One region of the Lactiplantibacillus paraxiangfangensis genome, then DNA from elsewhere that is predicted to be linked to it. Evidence: predicted binding sites of a transcription regulator. Region 1 holds the regulator's gene; each other region holds the start of a gene.
The links. The regulator NrdR, encoded in region 1, represses ribonucleotide reductase genes. The targets are predictions, from matches to a motif close to ACACNATATATNGTGT.
Positions count from the first base shown of each region.

Region 2: the regulator NrdR is predicted to act here: its motif matches at 2,093-2,108, upstream of AAA939_RS06415 (deoxynucleoside kinase).
Region 3: the regulator NrdR is predicted to act here: its motif matches at 3,079-3,094, upstream of AAA939_RS07755 (redoxin NrdH).
Region 4: the regulator NrdR is predicted to act here: its motif matches at 3,298-3,313, upstream of nrdD (anaerobic ribonucleoside-triphosphate reductase).

Region 1 is NZ_BTPW01000005.1:63,831-69,914, forward strand. Features, by position in the region: gene polA (DNA polymerase I) at 1-770, shown strand, start outside; gene mutM (bifunctional DNA-formamidopyrimidine glycosylase/DNA-(apurinic or apyrimidinic site) lyase) at 782-1,606, shown strand; gene coaE (dephospho-CoA kinase) at 1,616-2,212, shown strand; gene nrdR (transcriptional regulator NrdR) at 2,254-2,766, shown strand; gene AAA939_RS03620 (replication initiation and membrane attachment family protein) at 2,777-4,201, shown strand; gene dnaI (primosomal protein DnaI) at 4,205-5,140, shown strand; gene thrS (threonine--tRNA ligase) at 5,829-6,084, shown strand, end outside.
Region 2 is NZ_BTPW01000009.1:69,131-75,214, reverse strand. Features, by position in the region: gene AAA939_RS06425 (BspA family leucine-rich repeat surface protein) at 1-676, opposite strand, end outside; gene mscL (large-conductance mechanosensitive channel protein MscL) at 1,384-1,767, shown strand; gene AAA939_RS06415 (deoxynucleoside kinase) at 2,133-2,780, shown strand; gene AAA939_RS06410 (glycerophosphodiester phosphodiesterase) at 2,972-3,658, opposite strand; gene AAA939_RS06405 (universal stress protein) at 3,913-4,419, opposite strand; gene pepV (dipeptidase PepV) at 4,445-5,848, opposite strand; gene AAA939_RS06395 (NAD(P)H-hydrate dehydratase) at 5,974-6,084, shown strand, end outside.
Region 3 is NZ_BTPW01000011.1:99,849-105,932, reverse strand. Features, by position in the region: gene dnaX (DNA polymerase III subunit gamma/tau) at 1-1,613, opposite strand, end outside; RNA gene ffs (signal recognition particle sRNA small type) at 1,717-1,803, opposite strand; gene tadA (tRNA adenosine(34) deaminase TadA) at 1,852-2,364, opposite strand; gene AAA939_RS07760 (class I SAM-dependent methyltransferase) at 2,366-2,974, opposite strand; gene AAA939_RS07755 (redoxin NrdH) at 3,198-3,428, shown strand; gene nrdE (class 1b ribonucleoside-diphosphate reductase subunit alpha) at 3,574-5,739, shown strand; gene nrdF (class 1b ribonucleoside-diphosphate reductase subunit beta) at 5,776-6,084, shown strand, end outside.
Region 4 is NZ_BTPW01000034.1:6,614-12,697, reverse strand. Features, by position in the region: gene AAA939_RS13820 (VIT1/CCC1 transporter family protein) at 1-177, opposite strand, end outside; gene nrdG (anaerobic ribonucleoside-triphosphate reductase activating protein) at 399-947, opposite strand; gene nrdD (anaerobic ribonucleoside-triphosphate reductase) at 913-3,135, opposite strand; gene AAA939_RS13805 (hypothetical protein) at 3,692-4,168, shown strand; gene AAA939_RS13800 (PTS sugar transporter subunit IIABC) at 4,251-6,084, opposite strand, start outside.

The DNA of each region.
Region 1 (6,084 bases):
ACTTGCAAAATATTCCCGTTCGGCTGGAAGAAGGCCGGAAGATTCGCCAAGCATTTGTCCCTAGCCATGCGGGTTGGCAGATCTTCTCGTCTGACTACTCACAGATTGAATTGCGGGTGCTCGCACACATTACGGGCGACGAGAATATGCAGGAAGCCTTTAAAGAGGGCGACGACATCCATGCGGCAACGGCGATGCGGATTTTTAATATCAGTTCACCAGAAAAAGTGACGCCAAACATTCGGCGACAAGCAAAGGCCGTGAACTTCGGGATTGTCTACGGTATCAGTGATTATGGGCTGTCACAAAATATTGGCATTACTCGTAAGGAAGCAAAGCAGTTTATTGACTCGTATTTCCGCGAATATCCGGGCGTTAAAGCGTACATGGATCAAGTGGTTAAATCCGCCCATGACCAAGGATACGTTGAAACGATTGCCCATCGGCGGCGTTATTTGCCAGACATTAACTCCAAGAGCTTTAATCAGCGGTCTTTCGCTGAACGGACGGCGATGAACACGCCAATTCAAGGGAGTGCAGCGGATATCATCAAGATTGCGATGATCAAGATGCAAGACCGGTTAAAGGCGGAAGGGCTTAAAGCCACGATGCTATTACAAGTCCATGATGAATTGATCTTTGAAGCACCCAAGGAAGAAATTCCAGTGCTAGAAAAATTAGTACCAAGCGTGATGGATTCAGCCGTTAAGCTGGACGTGCCGTTGAAAGTGGAAAGTCACTTTGGCGATACCTGGTACGATGCAAAGTAGGGGGAATCAGAATGCCTGAATTACCAGAAGTTGAAACGGTTCGGCGGGGGTTAAACCGCCTCGTGAAGGGGGCCACGATTGCCAGTATCGACGTTTTTTGGCCGAAAATCATTAACAATGATGTTGAAAGCTTTAAACAACGCTTAAAACAACAAACGATTGAAAAAGTCGACCGGCGTGGCAAGTATTTGCTCTTTCGTTTCAGCAATGGTTTGACCATGGTGTCACACCTTCGAATGGAAGGTAAGTATAACGTCGCACCACGTGGTCAGGAGCAGACCAAGCATACCCACGTTGTCTTTCACTTAACTGATGATCGGGATTTACTGTATAACGATACCCGAAAGTTTGGGCGGATGACGCTTGTGCCGACGGGCGAAGAAAATACGGTTGGTGGGCTCAAGAAAATGGGGCCCGAACCGGTCGCTGATCAGTTGACCGTGGCGTATATGACGAGCATTTTCAGTCAATCAAAAAAGATGATCAAGCCGTTACTTCTTGACCAGAGTAAGATTGCTGGAATTGGTAATATCTATGCGGATGAAACGTTATGGATGAGCAAGATCCACCCGATGCGTCCAGCTAACTCACTGACGGAAGATGAAATCGCTAGTTTACGGCAGAGCATTATTGACGAGATGGCGATGGCCATTAAGGGTCACGGCACGACCGTGCACTCATTTTCAACGGCGTTTGGCGAAGCTGGTCAGTTCCAAAACCAGTTGCACGTTTACGGTCGGGAAGGCGAACCGTGTGAACGCTGTGGGACACTGATTGAAAAGATCAAAGTCGCTCAACGTGGCACCCACTTCTGCCCGCACGAACAGCGTTTGTAGGTGGTTGCCATGACACAAATTATTGGACTTACCGGTGGTATTGCGACCGGAAAATCAACGGTTTCTAAGATGTTAGCGGAAGCGGGATTGCCCATCGTGGATGCTGATAAGATTGCTTGGCAGGTCGAAGGTCCCGGTCAGCCGACCACGGCTAAAATTGCGGCGCATTTTGGGCCCCAAGCATTATTAGCGGATGGCCAGTTAAACCGGCCGTGGTTGGGCAAAAAGGTCTTTTCCGACCCTCAGGCGCTAGCCGCACTGACGGCGATCACGAGCCTACCCATTCAATACGCGATGCTCAAAGCGACCGTTGCGGCTGGCAAAACGCGGCCAAGCGCGGTTATCCTGGACGTGCCGTTATTATTTGAAAGTGGTTGGCAAAACGTCTGTGACCAGGTCATGGTCGTTACGGCACCAGCGGACGTTGTGTTACAACGATTGATGGCACGAAATCACCTCAGTCGAGGGGATGCGCAGGCGCGAATTGCGAGTCAATTACCGTTGGATAAGAAGGTCGCCATGGCGGATGTCGTGATCGATAACGGAGAAAACGTTGATAAAACAAGAACTACCGTGTTAAAATGGCTGAAAACTATAAATTATTAAAGAAATGTTTATGACTACTAGCAAAATGAGGTGAGAAGTCTATGCAATGTCCACATTGCCATCATAATGGTTCCCGCGTGGTTGACAGCCGACCGACCGATGACGGTCGCGTGATTCGCCGTCGCCGTGAATGTGAAAACTGTGGGTTCCGGTTTACAACCTTTGAACGGGTCGAAGCAACACCATTATTGGTTATTAAGAAGAATGGTGCGCGGGAAGAATTTAACCGCGAAAAGATATTACGCGGAATTATTCGGTCCGCTGAAAAACGGCCTGTTAGCATGGAAACCATGACTAGCATTGTCGATGACGTTGAAAATAAAGTTCGCGCACTAGGTGAAAATGAAATTTCAAGTCAAGTGATTGGCGAGTACGTGATGGAAAAATTGGCAGATATCGATGAAATTTCATACATTCGTTTTGCAAGCGTGTATCGACAATTCAAAGATATGCACGTTTTCTTAAACGAACTTCAAGATATGATGGAGCGCGACAAAGTCAAGTTGGCCAAACAGCCTAAGAATAGTCGCGCGCCGAAAACGAAAAAAGATTAAAAGATAAAGAATGGTGCAGGCAATGCAAACGAATAACGAACCACAGTTAACACCTAAAACGGGGTTGGTGGTACCGTCTGTACCCGCATTAAGTGCGTCTGACCAGGCCGTCTTAGCGGAATTGTACTTGCCGTTAATTGGACCGTTGGCGTACAGCCTGTACGCGGCGCTACGCTCCCTTCAGAGTTCTGAAAATGAACTCAGTAACCGGCGGAGTCACGCTGAGTTGCTAGGCGTACTGGGCGCTGATTTACCGAGTGTTCTAAGGGCCCGCAAAAAGTTAGAAGCAACTGGCTTATTGCGAAGCTACTATCAAGAAGACGAACTGGGTGCGGTCTACGTTTACCGGTTACAAGTTCCCATGACCGCCCTGCATTTCTTTGCGGATGACTTACTGAGTATCTTGTTGTTAGATACGGTGGGTGAGTTACGTTACCAGCAGTTAGCGTCAGATTTTACGCCGGCCAGTGTTGATCTCTCAAAGGCACAAAACGTGACCGCCGACTTGTTGGAAGTCTTCCACATTGACCGGCGAAAAGTGACGAACGACGCACCGTTGTCGGTTCAAAAAGCCCGTGCACAGTTGGCGGCGCAAGAACCGGCGGAGGCAACGAATCCGGTTATTGGGGACGATGATTTCGATTGGCAATTGTTAGGGCAAGTGCTTAAGCAAAACTACGTCGACTTGAAGCAGGTGGCTGGGTCACGCCAGCTCATCATCACGGAGAGCCGGGTCTACGGCATTAGCGAGATTGAAATGGCTAAACTGATCAGTGAAGTGGCCAGTTTGACGACTGGTCAGTTCGATGAAAGTCAGCTGAAACTGTTGATTGCGCGGCGCTATGAACGACCAAGTGAACCCGCAGTAGCGGAAACGCCCGCACTGGCGACAGCGGCAAAGGCGAGTTCCACGGCTAAGGGTCAGCTAACGGCTGCTGAACAGCAGTTAGTGAGCTACGCAAAAAGTACGACACCGTACGACTTTTTGGCCGATTTAAAACAGGAAAAACACGGGTTTGTCACGTCCGGTGAAAACCGGTTGGTTCATGATTTAGTCAATCGGGGTGTTTTGCCGAGTGCCGTGATCAATATGCTCGTCTTTTACTTGTTACAAAACCGGGAGTTGGCGGCACTGAACCGGAACTTATTAGAAACGGTTGCAAATGACTGGCAGCAGCATTCTTTGACGACGCCAGAAGCCGCGTTAGCTTACATTAAGACGCGACAACAGCCGAAAAAACGGCCAGCGCGTCGCCAGAATAATGGGCGGCCGGTCCGTAAAGAAATTGTGCCAAAATGGGCGCAAGAACAGACCAAGGGTAAGCAAGCCGCACCGAAGTCTAAGTCAGCGGCTAATCAGTTGACTGAAGCGCAGCGGAAACAGCTTGCCGAACGGGTCGCAAAATTAGATGCTAATTCCAAAAAGGAGGACTAAAAAATGGAGAATGTTTCAGATACATTAAAAATGTTGATGAATCGCCGTAATTTGAATCATCGTTATGAAGCTTTGATGGACGCGGTCTACCAAGACGTGGATGTTCGTCGCTTTTTAGCCGCTCACCAAAAGGAATTATCCAAGGATGCGCTCGAACGATCGTCTGCTAAACTCTATGAGTTTTGTGAAGAAAAACGAAAACTGGCACGGCATGAACCAACGCAAGCACCGGGTTATCAACCTGAACTTGTCATGAGCAATCATTTGATTGATATCGCCTATCAACCAACGCCCCAGTTGCAAGAAGAGCAGGCAGCCCGTGAATTGCAGCACCGGGTCCGCTCGATTAGTATGCCAAAAAATATTCAAAACGCGACGCTTCAGTCTTATGATCAGGATGGAGACCGTGCCACGGCACTGATGTCTGCCATGGACTTCATTGACGCGTACACCCAAGCACCCAAACGGTTTCACCGGGGCTTGTATTTGTACGGGTCGTTCGGGGTCGGCAAGACTTACTTGTTAGGCGCAATGGCGAACGCTTTAGCGACGAATGGGTTTCAAACGACCTTGATTCATTTTCCAAGCTTCGCGGTAGAAATGAAACGTTCCATCAGTAACAATACTTCCGCGGACAAAGTGGACGCGATTAAGCGCGCACCGATTCTGATGATTGATGATATCGGTGCTGATGCGTCGTCGACGTGGATTCGTGACGACGTTCTCGGTGTGATCTTGGAATACCGGATGCAAGAAGAATTGCCAACGTGTTTCTCATCGAACTTCTCGATGCAGGAGCTCCAAGACGGTTACCTGACAATCTCGCAAAAGGGTGACGAAGAACCCGTCAAGGCTCAACGAATCATGCAACGGGTCCGCTATTTAGCGACTGAAATTGAGATGGTCGGTCAAAACCGGCGTCTCAATCCAGAACAATAAAATTAACGCAATTTCTTGATGTGAAGTCTTGAAATTGCTTTTTTTATTTAGAAACAGAAGGTTAAAATCATAAAAATCTGATACCAAATGGTCGACCTCCAGCTAAGGTGTTCTTTCTATGAAAATTGATTTAGCTTATTTTCAACCAATCCTAGCGCAGCCGGCAGAACCAGTGGGCAGTGTCGGCCATGTTGCCTGGCGTTGTGTGCCAGACGACATGGCGGGGCGTCTTGAAAGACTTGGGCTTTAGGCTTTCAAGCGAGGCGGAAGCCCGTCCTTTGGCTGTAGCCGACCCCACAGCCCACTGATTCTGTCCGGCGGAGCGATGAAGCGACTAATCAAAAATAAAAAAGTCCTAATCCAGTTGACTTTTTTGGTAGAAGTGGTTTAATGAAAACAGATGCAGGAGACACGCTTCGTTTACTTGTGATTACAGAGATCTCGGCCTAGTTCTGGAAGCTGAGGACCAAGTTAATGGGGATACCACTTTTGCGAACATGCTCAAATGAGCCGGAACGCGTCCGTTATTAGCGCTAATGAGTCGGTACGTTTAACGTATCGAAAAATCGGGTGGAACCACGTCAATCACGTCCCTAGTATTAGACTAAGTCTAGTACTAGGGACTTTTTTGTCGTCCCGGCGCGGTGTTTTGGTGAGTGGGTAATTTTTTAAGGAGAGTGTCAAATTTATGGCAAGTATTAATGTTAAGTTCCCAGATGGTGCTGAAAAGCAATTTGATGCCGGCGTAACGACGGAAGATATTGCAAAGTCGATTAGTATTTCATTGGCGAAACGGTCAGTTGCAGGGAAGTTCAACGACCAAATCGTTGATTATCGCCAACCTTTAACCACTGACGGTTCAATCGAAATTATCGCGGGTGATAGCGAAGACGGTATCAACGTCCTTCGCCAAACCGCAGCTCAAGTATTAGCAAATGCAATCA
Region 2 (6,084 bases), on a different contig from region 1:
TTTGCTGACCGAAGTCAATTTGCTGTAAGTGCTGATCTTCTTTGAACAAGTACTTTAAGCTAGTAACATTCGAGAGGTCTAAATTAGCTAAACCATCAATATTGGTTAAGTTAACTAACCCTGCAAACAAATAATCGTAACTGTTAATGCTACTGGTCGTAATTCGCCCATCAATCACGACTTTTAAAACCTGAGCCGGGCTATTGCCATTAGCCGTCAACGCTTGGGCAATCCAGCCCCCAGTTGTATCATTCCCAACCGAGCTACCAAACGAACCACCGCTTAAATGTAAGGTTCCGTCCGCATCCAATGTCAGCTTAACGGTGCCGTTAACCATCCCCGGCGCCCGCGTAATGGCAGTATCTGGTTGTTGGTCTTTATCGTCACTTTCCTGCATTGTACTTGAACGATTACTCAGTTCTGAATCATGCTGATCTACCGGTTGCTGGTCCACCTGCGAATCAGGCAACGATGGGGGTGCCTGATGACTAGATGTGCTTGGTAATTCTGATTTTTCATCAGCAAACACACTTGCAGTCGACGACATCGATTGATTAACGCTCGCTTGCGATTGGGGCACAGCATAAATAGTCGCTTGTGGTTCCAAGTAACTGACCACACCAATTGTCAACGCGAGACCTAGGCCGCCCCGATACCATAATCGCCGGCACTGCATACTCACCACTCCTTTCAATATATTTGAATCTAATATTCAATATATTCGTTTATAAAATTTTCACATCAATTATCTTACATTATTTCAAGATGGCAATAGTGACAAAGTGTCTTATAAATTTCGCTAAAACAAAAATATAAAATATCCTTCAAGTCAATATTAATAGCAATAATTAATCATTGTTCATTCCATAGTAATCATTACAAAAATTGAATCAGTTATAACAGTTTTATCTAATCGAGCACTGCCATACCTTCTTATTATTTCCTGTTTAGATCGGTTCGTCTATGCAATATTAGCAATTACGCCTTAAAATTAAATTTTTATCAGGTTTATCAGACTTCAAACTTCAATTTCATTTCAAATGACCATTACTAATAAGCAACGATATCTAAAAACAAATTTATTTATTTCAATGATAACGCTACCTACCCCTAGAATTGATTGGTCACATTATGATTAACACCCCATCCTTTGCAAACGTAAAAAATAAAGCTTACTTTCGAATTTATTTTTAGCGCTCTATTCCTGTTGATTGCTCTACCCGCAAACTAATCGAAAGTTTGTGCCTCCCTACGCTGTCATATTTATCCGCAAGACCTGATAAAACGGACATTTATTAGCCATTATGCTTTCTAGTTGAGCCCACCCGGAATTTTCGCTATACTAAATCAAAACTAAAACTCAAAGGAGCATTTTGGATAACTATGATTAAAGAATTCAAGGAATTTATCGCTCGCGGCAACGTGATTGACTTAGCAGTTGGGGTTATCATCGGGTCCGCATTTACGGCCATCGTGAAATCACTGACCAATAACTTGATCAACCCGTTAATCGGGATCTTCTTAGGGCGGATCGACTTATCCAACCTAAAAGTTAGCATTGGCGATGCCACGTTCAAATACGGCGCTTTTCTGAACTCCGTCATTAACTTCTTCATCGTCGCCATCGTCGTTTTCTTCCTCGTTAAAATTATTAATAAGGTAGCTAACAACAAGCCTGAAGAAGAAGTCGAAGAAACGCCAGAAGCTTCAGAACAATACCTAGCTGAAATTCGTGACCTTTTAAAAGAACAATCCAAAAATAAATAATTCGTTTCCAAGCAAAGTTTCTGCCAAATGTCTATCTGGTATCGAAACTTTTTTTGTTATCCATTGGATAGTGCTGTGTTTTACTAACCATTACAGCTGAGAACCACCACTAGATTTAACAATCTTAAAGTAATTTTCAATGAAACTCTTCGATTTTTCATTCACAACGTTCTTGCAAGTCACCCATCCGTCGACTATAATTTTTATATTGTGCTTACAAGATTAAATGAACGATTAATCGGATTGTCTGGTTCTAAATGTGTAACATTATTAAAATTCGATACTAAAACCACATAATATATATGGTGTAAAGAGCTTTTTTGTTATACAATATGTTGTGCAATTTTCTATAAAGAGGGGCTATCATGGTGATAATAACAGCAGGAATGATTGGAGTCGGCAAGACCACGTTAACGGGGCTCATTGCCGATCACCTTGGAACTAAAGCATTTTACGAACCAGTCGGTGACAACCCAGTTTTGCCACTTTACTACTCGGATCCTAAAAACTACGGTTTCTTATTACAGATTTATTTTCTAAACAAACGGTTTGCAATGATCAAGAAGGCCTTGGCCGATGACAATAACGTTCTCGACCGTTCAATTTACGAAGACGCCCTCTTCACTCGCGAAAACAATGCTGAGGGAAACATCTCAGACACTGAACTGAACGTCTACCTGCAATTGTTAGACAATATGATGACCGAACTAACCGAATTGCCTAAAAAGGCGCCGGATTTGATGGTCTACTCCGAAACCGACTTCGATACGATTCTCTACCGGATCAAAAAACGTGGTCGCGATTACGAACAATTCGATCATAATCCTGAATTGGAATCATACTACTTCAAGATGTGGACGGCTTACCGTAAATGGTTCGACGAATACGATGCTAGTCCTAAAATGAAGATTGATTTACAAAAGTACAACTTAGAAAAACCTGAAAATCAAAAAGCCGTCTTAGCTCAGATTGACGCTGAACTGGGTAAGATCCGCAACCCTGCAAACGTCTAACCTAAAATGGTTTGGGACAACACTAAAAAACCGTTCAGAAATTTAACATTTCTGAACGGTTTTTTCTATTCCTTTGGTCGAAACGTGCACTAAAAGGCAATTTGTTCCGCTTAACCCGGAATCAGCAATCATTCCACGTTAATGCTCACAAACTAACCGCCTGTTGGTCCACTCTTTTATTATCATAAATTTCAAACCGCAGCTCGAACATCCTGCGCTAACTCAAAATCATTTGTAATGACCGCACTAACGGCCCGGTCAAATAACTGGCGCATTTCACTAGGATCATCGACCGTCCAAACCCGTTCAGCAACGTGGTGTACCGGTTGATAATGTTCTAAATGTAGGCCTTCCAGATGCTCACTTTTGGCAAACGCTTCTGGTGCCCCAATCTTAGCAGAAGTCAAAAAGGCGTACTTTTGCGTTGGGTCAATGGCATAACTCCGTTTTAAGCTCTGCATGTTAAACGATGAGAACACTACGGGGTAAACGAGGTCCGTTTGTTGCACCATCCGGAGAACCTTGTGTTCAATTCCCGGATAGTACTGCCGGTCAGTCTTAAATTCCAAATTCAAGTGGACGTTTTCACCACTTACTAAGTCTAAGAATTCCGCTAGTGATGGCACTGGTTCACCATTACTTAACGTACACTGCCGCAACTCCTGAAAGGTGTAATCAATGATCTTGCCGTGACTGTTAGTCGTGCGATCCACCGTTTCGTCATGCATAATGACTGGAACCCCATCCTTCGTTAAGTGCACATCAAACTCTAACCCATCAATATGCTGACTGATGGCGTAAGCGAACCCCGCTAATGAATTCTCTGGAAACTTCACTGGGACACCACGGTGACCATAGATCAACGATTTACTCGTCATTTAAATTCAACCCTTTCTGTCTATCCCGGCCATTGGCACGGTATCTTGATTCTACCACGTTAAGCAACTAATTTTCAGTGACAGGCAACATAATCCCTTGCGACATCCGTTACCTACTAAAAGCATGCCAGACTAATCCGTTGAAATCCCCACGATTCCGTAAAGATTACGTATCTTTTTAGTAACCATCCCACTAAAAAAGGAAGCCACCGACCATCCAGCCAGTGCTTCCTTTTCAATTACTTTTACACCAATCAGACGTTGCGCGTCGATCGTTTCGGTAAATCAATTGATTTTTGTTGTAAATCCGTTCGGACAACCAGCGTATCACAAGTGGCGTTTCGAATAACATACGACGCGTTGGACCCAATTAAGATCCGGGTCACGTTATTGAGGCCCGTCGCACCGACCACAATTAAATCCGTCCCGTATTCAGCGGGTAGCGCGGTCGCTAACAACGTTTTCGAGTTACCCGAGTGTAAGTGGACGAAGACATCCTTAACACCCGCCTGCACGGCCACCTGACGTGATTTAACTAGGTTAGCCTTCAACTGCTTGGTCATTTCATCCAACATCTGTGGGGTTGCCGCGCCAAACCCCATTGGTCCTTGCGTGATACCAATAAACTTTTCCGTATTAATGATCGTCACAATGTCTAGCTGAGCGTCACACTCAACCGCAATCGCAATGGCCTTTTCTAGCGCCAATTTTGATTGGGGTGACGTATCAACACCGACTAAGATTCGCTGATATTTGGTCATGACAACTTCCCCCTTAAATATTAGATTATTTGTCCGTTGCTAAAACAGCAATTGATTCTGCGTAGATCGCCATTGCAGCCATCAAGTCATCAACTGGCTGGAATTCATTGGCTTGGTGCATCGTATCTTCCGTGTGTGGGAACAAAGCCCCAAAGGCCACGCCCCGTTCCATCATTCGGCCGTACGTCCCACCACCAACGATTTCTGGTTGTGAATCGTGGTCACCAGTTTGGCGACGGTAAACGTCCATCAAATCCTTAACAATGGGGTCCTCTGGGTCAACGTAGTGCGGTACCATGAAGTCACCCTGGCTAACCGTTGTGCCAACTGGAACTTGGTTTTGAACCCCGGTCGTCAAATCAGTCGGTTCGATGCCCTTAGGATAACGGAAGTTCAACGTCAAATCGCCACCATTTTGATGGTCGAAGTGTAACAAGCCGACGTTCATCGTCAAGTCACCCATCACGTCATCGGTGTACGCCAAACCTAAATGGACGACCCGTGAATCATCGTGTAACTTTTCAGCGATGAAGTTCAAGAAGCCCGCAGCGTCGTCCGCAAAAGCGTAACCACTCAAGAAGCTGGCTAAGTAAGTCCCAGCATTGATCCCGTTACGTGGTTCCATCCCGTGCGCCGCTTTACCGATGACTTCTAACCGCACGCCTTCAGGGACGACCGTCAATTCACCAGTCACTGGTTGTTGGTCTAAGAATGACGTGAAGTCAGCCGCCATTTTTTCATTGTCATCAGTGGCAACAACGGCAACGGCTTCCCGTGGTACCATGTTTTCACGCAGACCGGAGTCAAAGGAAATTAAGTTAAAGTCACCGGAATCTTGATGGCCGAAGTGTAACTTCAAGCTAACGTTACCCTTTTCACCGTTGATCAATGGAAATTCGGCGTCGGGTGAAAAGCCCAAGGTTGGTGCGGGTTCAACTTCAAAGTACCGCTTCATCCCTGTCCAGTTACTTTCTTCGTCAGTCCCAACAATGAAACGAACCTTCTTGTTGAGCTTCAAGCCTAATTCTTTAACGATCTTCAAACCGTAGTAGGCCGCCATCCCAGGACCTTTGTCATCCGAAGCGCCCCGCGCGTATAATTTGCCGTCCTTAATGGTTGGTTCAAACGGATCGGTATCCCAACCGTTACCAGCGGGCATTTCATCAACGTGCGCCAGTACGGCCAAGGTTTCATCACCTTCACCGTATTCGGCGTAACCAACTAAGTTATCGATATTTTTAGTTTTAAAGCCATCGCGCTCTGCAATCGCTAAAAAGGTCGTTAACGCTTCTTTAGGTCCGGGACCTAATGGCGCGTCGTCCGTAGCCTTACTGTCATCTCGAAAACTAGGAACGCGTAACATCGTGGTTAAATCCGTTAAATAATCATCTTTATGCTTACCTGCTTCATTTTGCCAATCAATTGTCATTGAATCATTCCTCCCATATATTATTATCTTAATTTTAGCATAGGTCGCTTAAACTTAATAATCGGAAGCCACCTCCGTTTTTCGATGGTATACTCGAAGTAAACCTTTTGAAAGTTGGTGACAATATGCAACCCATTACATCTAAATTGGTCACGCAAACGATCATCGAGCGTCCCGCTGAATCCTATAAAGGAAACTATGGTCGCGTGCTCCTCATTGGCGGCAATCAGAATTTT
Region 3 (6,084 bases), on a different contig from region 1:
TTCTCAGCGGCTTTGCCACCGGGTTGGTGCGTTGCCAAGTAATCTTTCCGAATCTGCGGCCACTGGTCCTTCGGCACGCATACGATCTTCGGTGACTGCCCCATCAAACGGTCCAAACCGTTGCTAAGTGCGTCGATCAACGTCTGATCATCGGTCGCCTTTTGATAAATAAAGGCGTAGTCAAACGCGACAACTAGGCCATTATCACTGGCCGCAACCGGCTGTGCGACATGCATTAAAGCGCGTTGCGTCACACTGAGGATGTTCATTAAATCGCCCCAGACGTCCCGAATCTTCAACAAGTCGTTCTTCTTGGCCGTATCCAGAATTGGATAAATCTGGCTAACGTTAACCTTTTTAACGACCGGTCCGTTCTTAGGCGTCTGCTTAACCCGGTTGGCTTGCGGCGCCCCACCGGTACTCTTGATATTTTTCAGCTCACTTTGGAGTTGTTCCACCTGATGCGCCAACTTTTGAACGGTCGGATCACCAGGATTAACAGCTGCCGGCGTTGCGGCTTGTGCGGGCTGACCATCGAGTTGCGCCAATTTGACCGTTAACACTTCCAGATAGACGTCCGGATGCGTCGTGAACCGCATTTGTTGTTGAATATCATTGAGCGTTTTGATCATTTGATATAGCACTTCAGCGTCAATACTCTTGGCAAAGTCTTCAAAGCGTTTGTCGTCTTCACCCATCGCAACACTGTCGACCATTTCTGGTGCTTGTTGATAGAGTAACACGTCACGCGTATAGCTGATCAAATCTTCGATGAAACGGTTCGCATCTTTACCTTCTTGTAAGATTTCCCGCATCGTTTCTAGCGCCGGCTTCGTCACGTGGTTCGTCACTTCTTCAACGTAATCGGCAATCAGCTTCTTAGTCACACTTCCCGTGACCATCAGCGCGTCGTCTAACGTTACGGTGTTATCCCCAAACGAAATGACCTGATCCAAAATACTGAGGGCGTCACGCATCCCGCCTTCCGCGGCCTGTGCAATGACCCGTAAAGCTTTTTCGTCGTAAGTGACGTCTTTTTGTTTCAGGATGTAGACCATCCGTTCGTAACTATCCTTGGCCGTGATCCGGCGAAAATCGAACCGTTGCGTCCGCGAAATAATCGTCAATGGAATCTTATGCGGTTCGGTCGTCGCTAAAATGAAGATCACGTTTGCCGGCGGTTCTTCCAACGTTTTTAGTAACGCGTTGAACGCTCCAGTCGATAACATATGAACTTCATCAATAATGTAGACTTTGTAGTCAGCTTCGGTCGGCGCATACTTGGCCTTATCCCGAATGTCCCGAATTTCTTCGACCCCGTTATTAGAAGCCGCATCAATTTCGATCACATCATTTAGCTGACCCTTAGTAATGGCCTTACAAGTGTCGCATTCGTTACAAGGTTCGCCGTCAACCAGATGGTGACAGTTAATCGCCTTGGCAAAAATTTTGGCAGCGGACGTTTTCCCCGTCCCCCGTGGCCCAGTAAATAAATACGCATGACTCGTCTGATGGGTCATGATCGCATTTTTCAACGTCTGGGTAATCATCTGTTGACCGACGATTTCATCAAAACGTTGGGGTCGCCAAACCCGATATAATGCCCGATACATGCGAATCTTCCTTTCTCACTAGCCCACTGGCTGCACGTTAATTAAACAATTGATTTTAAATAAAAAGCTCTCAACCGAATGGCTAAGAGCTGTTACATTTCATAAAAACTTAAGGCACAAGATGAAGCAAACTTAGTGCTGCTTCCTTCCGGACCTGACACGATTCGTAAATCCACCCTTGCCTTAAGGCCTTGCGGCAAATACTATAATACATGATTTAAACTAAGATTACCAGCCATCAGTTTAACTTTTTTTCAGCTGCGGCCCGGCGCGCCTTCTTCTCAGCCTTCTTACGTTTACGAATGCTTCGGAAAAAGTTTTCCAGTAATTCACCCGCTGGCCGTGCCAAGACCCGTTCGTGGACCGCCACTTGGTGATTAAGGCGCGTATCATCCATCACCTGATACAGGCTCCGAACGGCCCCGGCCTTAGGATCGCGTGCGCCGTAAAACATCTCTGGAATCCGGGCATTTATAATGGCCCCACTACACATCAGACACGGCTCTAACGTAACGTACAGCTGACAATCTTCCAAACGCCAGCTCCGTAAATACTCACAAGCCTCCTGGATTGCAATAATCTCTGCGTGCATGGTCGCATCCTGACCATGTTCCCGCAAGTTATGGCCACGACCAATGATTTCACCATCGTGCACGATCACGGCACCAATCGGAACTTCGCCGATCACGTACGCCATCCGTGCTTCGTGGAGGGCTTCTTGCATCCAGTCTTCCGCCGTTTTAGTACTCACGCTATCCCTCCTTTACACTTTGTAAGATGTAATAACCCTTATCCTTCTTAATAATCTGACAATTACCAAAAGTTGCCTGCATTAACTTCTTGGCTGACGGCGCCCCCTGTTTTTTCTGGAGAACGACCGTCAACGTCCCACCGGTCATTAAGCGTGATACCGCGCCCGTTAGCATGGCATCAATCACGTCTTTTCCAGCACGTACAGGTGGATTCGTGACAATGGCGGCGTAGTCCGTCTTGGTCACTTGCTCGTAAACGTCAGACGTAAAGATATTGACGTTAGTAATCTGATTCAGCGCCGTATTCTTACGGGCTAAACTCAACGCCAACTCGTTGACATCGACCATATCAACCGTCCGTTCGGGCGACTGGTAGGCTAATGCCATGCCGATTGGGCCGTAACCGGTCCCTAAATCTAAGATTGCGCCAGCCGGCAACTGGCTAGGGTCAAACGCCGCAAGCAAGGTCCGGGAACCGTAATCCACGGTCCGCTTAGAAAAGACACCGTTATCGGTCGTAAATTTAAAGTCGTGCTGAAAAATTTCAAAATTCCACTGCTTTTCGTCATGCACAACTTCTGGATTGTGTGTATAATAATAGTTGGTCATATTTATTTTCCTCTGATTTATGGTCTAGTTCTATGATAACTGATTTATAGAAGGAACAACAATAAAATAAAAAATTTTCAAGCAATGGTTAAAGACCGTTATTAACACAATATCTAGTGGTTAGAGCTCGTTTTGAGCCACTAGATGTTGTGTTTTTTGATTGTTTTTTCCCCCGTATGTTGTATACTGGGTTTATCGATAAAACGAAATAAGGGTGATTTAAATGAAAAAAGTAACGGTTTTTACTAAGAACAACTGCATGCAATGCAAAATGACTAAGAAATTCCTCGTGGCCCATAACGTCGCCTTCGAAGAAAAGAACATTAACACCAATCCAGAATACGTTGATTACTTAAAGAACCAAGGTTTCCAAGCGGTTCCCGTGGTTGAAATCACTGGTGAAGATAGCATTGCCGGGTTCCGCCCAGATGCTTTGAAGCAATTAGCTGTTTAGTCCACTGCGCTTTTTTGCGTGGTTACATAGCTGGTTTTAACGGATAGATTTGATAAGCGACCCACAATCAATAGTCACTACTGATTGTGGGTCGTCCACTTTATAACCAGCACCAACTCACATTGTTATAGAAAGAGGATTCCTTATGAGCTTAAAAGACTTAAAAGACGTCACGTATTATGATCTGAACAATGAAATCAATATTCCCATCAATAATCAGATTCCATTGAACAAGGATAAAGAAGCCCTAGCCGCATTCTTGGAACAAAACGTTAAACCTAACACGAAAAAGTTTGCTAGCTTACGGGACCGGTTTGACTACCTCGAGACCCACGATTACTTAGAAATGGACGCCATCAATAAGTTCGACTTTAGCTTCATTGAAAAGTTATACGACTACTTAAAATCGCAAGACTTCCACTTCAAGACTTTCATGGCCGCTTATAAATTTTACGCCCAATACGCGTTAAAGACCGATGACGGCGACTATTACTTGGAAAACTTCATTGACCGCGTGGCGATGAACGCCATCTACTTTGCGGACGGCAACGAAGACCTCGCAATGGCATTAGCAGATGAAATCATTCACCAACGTTACCAACCAGCAACGCCTAGCTTCCTAAACGCGGGCCGGGCTCGGCGTGGCGAACTCATCTCCTGCTTCTTGATCCAGTCGACCGACGACATGAACTCGATTGGCCGCACGATCAATTCCGCCTTACAGCTTTCCCGGATCGGTGGCGGGGTTGGGATCAACCTCAGCAACTTACGGGGCGCTGGGGATCCCATCAAGCATATCGACGGCGCTGCCAGTGGCGTTGTGCCCGTTATGAAGTTACTCGAAGACAGTTTCTCATACTCTAACCAATTAGGACAACGTCAAGGTGCCGGGGTCGTTTACCTCAACGTCTTCCACCCAGACATTATCGCCTTCCTCTCTGCTAAGAAGGAAAACGCGGATGAAAAGATTCGTTTAAAGACATTGTCCCTTGGTGTCACCGTACCTGATAAGTTTTACGAATTAGTCAAGGCCAACGCTGACATGTACCTCTTCAGTCCTTACGGGGTTGAACGGGAATACGGCGTGCCGTTCTCCTACGTCGATATTTCTAAGGAATACGACAACATGGTCAAGAACCCCAACATCCGGAAGACCAAGCTCAAGGCGCGTGACCTAGAAAACGAAATCAGTAAACTGCAACAAGAATCGGGCTACCCTTACATCATCAATATCGACACGGCTAACCGGGCCAACCCGATCGACGGTAAGATCGTTATGAGTAACCTCTGTTCCGAAGTGATGCAGGTCCAAACACCATCCCTCATCGACGATCAACAACAATACGAAAAGTTAGGGACAGACATCAGTTGTAACCTGGGATCAACCAACATCGTCAACTTGATGACTTCCCCTAACTTTGGGCACTCCGTTGAAGCAATGGTCCGGGCATTAACCTTTGTAACCGACCATTCTAACGTTGACGTGGTTCCTTCGATTCAAAAGGGTAACCACCAAGCACACACCATTGGTTTAGGTGCCATGGGATTGCACGCCTTCTTTGCCAAGAACCAAATGGCTTACGGTAGTAAGGAAGCCGTTGATTTCACCAACATCTACTTCCTACTATTGAACTATTGGACGTTAAAGGCTTCAAATGAAATCGCCCGCGAACGGCACGAAACCTTCGTTAACTTTGAAAAATCGAAGTACGCCGACGGTTCTTACTTCGATAAATATATTAATGAAGACTGGCAACCACAATATGCAAAAACAGCCGACCTTTTCAAAGGAATTTTCATTCCTTCAAAGGCGGACTGGGAAGCCCTTAAAGATGCCGTTATGCAAGACGGGTTATACCACCAAAACCGCATGGCTGTAGCGCCCAACGGTTCAATTTCTTACATTAATGATACGACTGCCAGCTTGCATCCAATCATTAACCGGGTAGAAGAACGCCAAGAAAAGAAAATTGGTAAGATTTATTATCCCGCTCCATACCTATCTAATGATACAATTGATTACTATAAGTCAGCGTACGATACTGACATGCGTAAAGTTATTGATGTTTATGCCGCCGCACAACAACACGTTGACCAAGGGATGAGCTTAACCCTCTTCATGCGTTCAACGATTCCTGCTGGCTTATACGAATGGAAAGACGGCCGCACGAACAAGATGACGACCCGTGACTTAAACATTCTTCGCAACTATGCTTACCGCAAAGGAATCAAGTCGATTTACTATATTCGTACCTTTACGGACGATGATGGTGAAGTCGGGGTTAATGAATGTGAAAGCTGCGTAATCTAGTAATTTATACCTTAGATCATTAGGAGGATATCAACGATGGCAACAGATTTGGCTTATTACCAAAAATTGCTCAGTAATGGCAACTATAAATCGATTAACTGGGATCAAGTTTCAGACGCAATCGATAAAAGCACTTGGGAAAAACTAACGGAACAGTTCTGGTTAGACACCCGGATTCCAGTTTCAAACGATATGTCCGACTGGCGGGCCTTGGACGACGATCACCGCTGGGTGGTTGGACACGTCTTCGGTGGCTTAACGCTACTGGACACCTTACAATCACAAGACGGGTTACAATCCCTTCGCCGCCACGTCATAACACCCCATGAAACGGCCGTTTTAAAT
Region 4 (6,084 bases), on a different contig from region 1:
GGAAATTCCACTGATAAACAATGTTTGGTTGCTCATATTTGCGCCCACCGCGCCCAATACAATTCCTGAAACCGAGATAATCCCATCGTTTGCTCCTAAAATACCGGCGCGCAAGACGTTCAGTCGATCCCAAAAGTGAAAGTAGCGCGTCTGAAAACGTTTAATAATTGTTAACATTGTTATTCAATCCTTCCATATCCCCAGTATGATGTCAAAAAGGGTTGGGGCACGCGCTCCAACCCTTTTTTATAACGATCGTGCTATTGCTTATCGTGCCTAATATCATTTTATTAATTCTGTTTAAACGTTGATAATTGAGCAAATTCAAACCGGCATATAAGCAGCCGTCTTTGAAAACGTTATCATATCTTAAGCCCTATTATACACGACTAATTTACTTAACGCACTAGCTTATCCCAAATAACCACTTGATCACTGGCTAACGACTTAGGAACGTCGATAATTCGCTGATTAGAACTCCCACGAAATTGTAATTTTAAGTCCATTTTGTCCTTCAAAAAGCGACCATCGACTAGGATATCAATTAATGACAACATCTTTAATTTATCTTCAGAATCTTTTTGTAGCTCTTCCCACGTGTAGCCGGACCAAGACCAGATGTCCTTAGTGTGGCCAAATTCTTTGCGGACGCGTTCACAAATTCGAATCCCGACTTGTGTATTTAAGAACGGTTCACCGCCTAGTAGTGTCAATCCTTGAACGTAATCTTGACTTAAATCTTCGATGATTTGGTCTTCCAAGTCTTGGGTATACGGCTGCCCGTAATGGAAATTCTGGGCAGCGACGTTGTAACAACCCGGACAATGAAACGGACAGCCACTCAAATAGAGACTACACCGAACCCCTTCACCATCAACAAAATTAAACGCCTTGTAATCAGCAACATATTGTTCACTTAAGTCCTCTGCCAGCCATTCTTTGGGCATCGGATTGTTTGGTCCTTTCGTAGCGCGCGGCATTCTTAATCATCTCCGAAGACATATTTTTAGCACGGGACGCGATTTCAACGTGACGACCGTGAACCATTGGTCGCTGTTGCGGGTTACCTAAGTAACCACACGTCCGCTTAACAACATCACAATATTTAGGGTCATGGTTGCCACATTCAGGGCAAACGAACCCGCGGGCGGTTGCGGTAAACTCACCCTTAAAACCACATTTAAAGCACTGATCAATCGACGTATTGGTCCCTAAATAGCCTACGTGATCGTAAGCCCAGTCCCAAACCGCCTCTAAGGCTTTCGGGTTTTGGGTCAAATTAGGATATTCACAGTAGTGGATGAAACCACCCGAAGCGTATTTTGGAAAACGTTCTTCCAGCGTTAATTTTTCAAACGGCGTTGGGTGCTTGCGGACATCGTAGTGAAAACTATTCGTGTAATATTCCTTGTCCGTAATATCAGCGACCTTACCAAACTTGGCAATGTCGTCTCGACAGAACGTGTCCGTTAAAGATTCAGCGGGTGTGGAATACAGGCTGTAGTGATACCCACTTTCCTGAGCCCACTGTGCACACTTGTCGCGTAACGCTTTAACCACGTCTTCGGCAAATGTCAACGCGTGCTCGTCCTTTTCCCAATCCGGGCCAAAGAACGTCGTGCAAACTTCATATAAGCCGATATAGCCTAAGGAAACCGTCGCCCGCTGGTTCTTGAAGAGGTCGTCTACGTTGCCCCCGGCAGGTAGTCGTTTGCCGAACGCCCCGTACATGTAAAGCAACGGTGCGTTTTCAGGCTTAGCTTCCTTCGTCCGTTCGACGCGGTAAGCCAAGGCTTGATGACACGTCGCCATCCGTTCATCGAAGATTTCCCAGAACAAGCCCTGATCACCGTGTGCGGATAAGGCGATCCGTGGCAAATTAACGGTCACAACACCAAGGTTCATCCGACCAGAATTGACCTCATGGCCATTTTCATCTTTCCAGCCTTGCAAGAAGGAACGGCAACCCATCGGTGTCTTAAAACTACCCGTCAATTCTTTGATTTTATCGTACATCAAAAGATCGGGGTACATCCGCTTGGTAGAACATTCAATTGCCAACTCTTTAATATCGTAATTAGGATCATCGGGACTTAAATTAAGTCCCCGCTTCATGGTGAAAATCAACTTAGGGAAAATTGCCGTCCGTTGTTCTTTGCCAAGCCCCTTAATCCGAATTTTCAAGATGGCACGTTGAATTTCACGTTCAATCCAACTCGTTCCCAGACCAAAGTTAACCGTCGTAAATGGCGTTTGCCCCTGTGATGAGTAGAGCGTGTTGATTTCATATTCCAACGCCTGCATTGCGTCGTAAATGTCTTTTTTCGTTTTGGTCTTTGCATAAGCGTTCCGTTGATCTTCAGCGACCCACTTTTCAGCATCCTTCATATGCTTTTGGAAGTTGATCTCAGCATACGGTGCCAACAACTGATCCACCCGGTTAGCGGAACACCCACCGTATTGAAGGGAAGCCACGTTGGCAATAATCTGGGCCATTTGTGCCGTGGCCGTTTGAATGGAACGCGGCGAAGCGACTTCGGCATTTCCAATCTTATAGCCGTTTTTAAACATGCCGTCGAAATCAATCAAGCAACAGTTGGTTTCAGGTGTGACGGGTGAATAATCCAAATCGTGCCAGTGCAAGTCACCACGTAAATGGGCCTTAGCCACAATATCTGGTAGCATCTTTAATCCGAGCGCCCGACTAGCCGCGCCGGCTTCAAGGTCCCGCTGCGTATTAAAAACGGTACTATCCTTATTGGCATTTTCGTGGACTACGTCAGCATCCCGATTAAATAATTTCTCAATCCGGCCCTTAACGTTCGTTGCGGCCGCAAAGCTTTCCTGCTCCGCAATAAAGTAGTCCTGGTACCGCTTGGCGGCGTCCGTTAATCCGAGGTCGTTAAAGATAGCAATGAGTGCGGGACGCAACTCACGCGTTTCCACCTGATCGGATTGTTGATAATGCGCCACAATCGCTTCTTTAACCGCTGCTTGGTCCTTGGGGTCATCCAATAATTGTGCTAAAACAAAGTTGATTTTATAAGGATGAAACTTGGTTTGCGTTCCGCCCCGTTTGACTACGGGTAAAGTTCTTAATTGGTCTAAAATATCACCGGTTGACGTTGTTAACATACGTATCCCCACTTTTTAAATTTATAGTTTAAAGGTTGACCTTGATAAATGGCTTATCATTGCCGCTATGATAGCGATTATCGCTATTGGGGTCGTTTCAGCCTTTAGTTTATGTATCATTAAAAATGCCGCTACAACCAATGGTGCTAGTTGTTGTAAGTAACACTATATATAGTAGCCTATTTTAGCTAAAAAACCATCCTAGGTCAGAGGGCTTAAATTTATTTGTGCTCAACAAACGTCCTTGCCAACAACGTTTGATCATTCTAAACCAGTTTTAAAATTATCTTTTGTATCATTTTGTATATAAAATCGGAATTTTTAATCAAGTTCATTAACCATCGAGCAACGTCTGTTCCCGTCTGCTTTCAATCTTTTTTCATGGTGAAATTTAGTGGGATTCAATCGTGCTAAATTAGTCTTAAAACAATTCAATTGAAAATTACCGAACCTCAAGCATAAAAATTAATCGCATCAGTTTAACTTAACCGTCACTTTCGTTATAATAGAACTTATGTCTTAATAACGGGAATTAGGACGCTGGAGGAGATTATGTATGCAAAAAATATGGGGATTCGGAATGGCGATTGCGCTAGCCGGATTAATTGCGGGTTGCCAATCAACACCTCGTCATACGGATCGTACGGTGCAAACGACTAAGTCAACGGTCAACGTAGTCAGTCGTTATAGCGCCACCGACTTTATGGGGCGTTGGGTCAGTCCAAGACCAGCGACAAGTGTCTACTTAAATACACACCATCAATTGGTCATGTTCCGCGGCAATCAACGCACGATCCGGGAACACTTCACCATTAAACTGGTCAATAACCGCGCCACTTTAATGATTAACAATCACCATGCAATTAAATTAGATTTAGATGATGCTAATAATATGACCATGCATCAAAACAACTTAACGACGAAATTAACTAAAGATCCCAACTGGTCAGCACAACGTAGCGAGATTCCGACGAACCGAGCTGTCGCTCTAAAAGAATCTAGTCTGACCCCTGCCTTTAAACCAAGCTATTAAAGCACTACTAAAAGAGCCAACCAGAAATTTTCTGATTGGCTCTTTTAGTAGTGCTATTTTTTATGTGGCCTAAAACAAGACACTAATACCGATCCATCACCTTTTCAGTACGCCTATTATCGGAAAATCCAAAGAAGTAAACGGCCACTACGGCAATTAATAGTGTCCCGTAGTGAGAAATCAAATAACCATAGAAATTACTGCCAATCCCAACGTTAGGTGTAATAAAGGCTGGAAATCCAATCAAAGCGCCGGACAACGCGTAGTTATTGACTCGGAGTAATCCCGTCAGTAATCCACCTAACGCACTGGCAATACTGCCAACGATGAAGACCCGTTTATACTTCAAGTTAACCCCGTAAATTGCCGGTTCGGTAATCCCACAAAATGCTGAGACGGCCGCAGCCAATGATAACCGCTTTAATTTCTGATGACGCGTTTTGAGGCAAACGGCCAACGCGGCCCCACCCTGCGCCACCATCGTCACTGAAATCAGCGCATTTAAATAACTGTGACCATTAGTCGCTAAATCATTGACCACAATCGGGACTAATCCCCAGTGCAGGCCAAAAATCACCATTAACTGATATAGGCCACCAACGACAAGCCCTGACAATGCCGGGCTGAAATTATACGTCGCAAGGATAGCGTCGGCTAAACCTTGACTGGCAACGGTAATCAAGGGACCGACAATGACCAAGATTACTAGCCCTAAAATCGACGCTTCGATGATTGGCAAAAAGACGCCCCGCAAAGCGACCGGTAACAGTTTTTTTAACCCTTTTTCAACGTAAACACCTAACCAGGCCGCAACGATAATCGGAAAAACCGAAGTAGAATAAGTCATCAGGTGGACTGGCAACCCGAATACCGTAATCTGAGCTGTCGTCGCCTTGCCCGCCGCACTAATCAACGACGGGTAAACTAAGATTCCCCCGACCACTGCTAAAACAATGGGATTCGAACCTAAGCGTTTTGCCGCCGTAATCCCTAAGATAATCGGCAAAAAGTAAAATACCGCGTCGCCCACCGCGTTGAGTACCATGTACGTGCCATCGGTGGGGTTCAAAATTTTGAACCCCGTGAGTGCCGCCAAAATTCCCTTTAGAATCCCAGAACCCGCTAAGATACCAATCACCGGAATCATGGAAGCAGTCATCACGCCAATTAAGCTATTCAAACTTTGTTTAATTACCCCTAATAGCGATTTCGCCTTTTGCTTTGGTGGTTCGCTCGCAGCGTCAGTCGTTTCATCCATAAATTGCGGTCCTAGTTGGGCTATCGCGGCATCGTAGACGTCATTCACGGTGGGGCCAATCACGACTTGAAACTGGTCGGCCGCTTGTGCTACGTCGATCACCCCTGACAATTCAGTCAGTTGAACCCGCTGTACCCGTGCCTCATCTTTCAAATAAAACCGTAGCCGCGTGATACAGTGGATCACACTGGTGATGTTGTTTCGCCCACCGACCCCTTGAATAATTTGAGTCGCTAGTTGGTCATACGTTTGAGTTTGTCCACTAGCCGAACTTGGCATGGTTGATACAGCGGCTTCTGGAATCATCACCATTGCCACCGAATCGTGCGGCTGCACCAACTCCGCTTCTTCTTTTAGGAAAAGTTGGGCGTGCAGGGCGACACTATTGGTCACAACGGTGATCACGGTTGGTGCTTTATGGGCCTGCTTGATCATGGTCAAATCCATTTTGACAAGGACTTGGCCATCAACCACCTGATCCCCCACTTTGACCGTGAGCTCGTAAGGACGACCATTCAGTTCAACCGTGTCGAGGCCTAAATGTATCAACACTTCTAGCCCTGTCACGGTTTGAAGACCAATTGCGTGCTTCGTTTCAGCTACCATGGTCACTTGACCACTGACCGGTGCGTGAACTTGGCCATCCGTCGGTTCAATC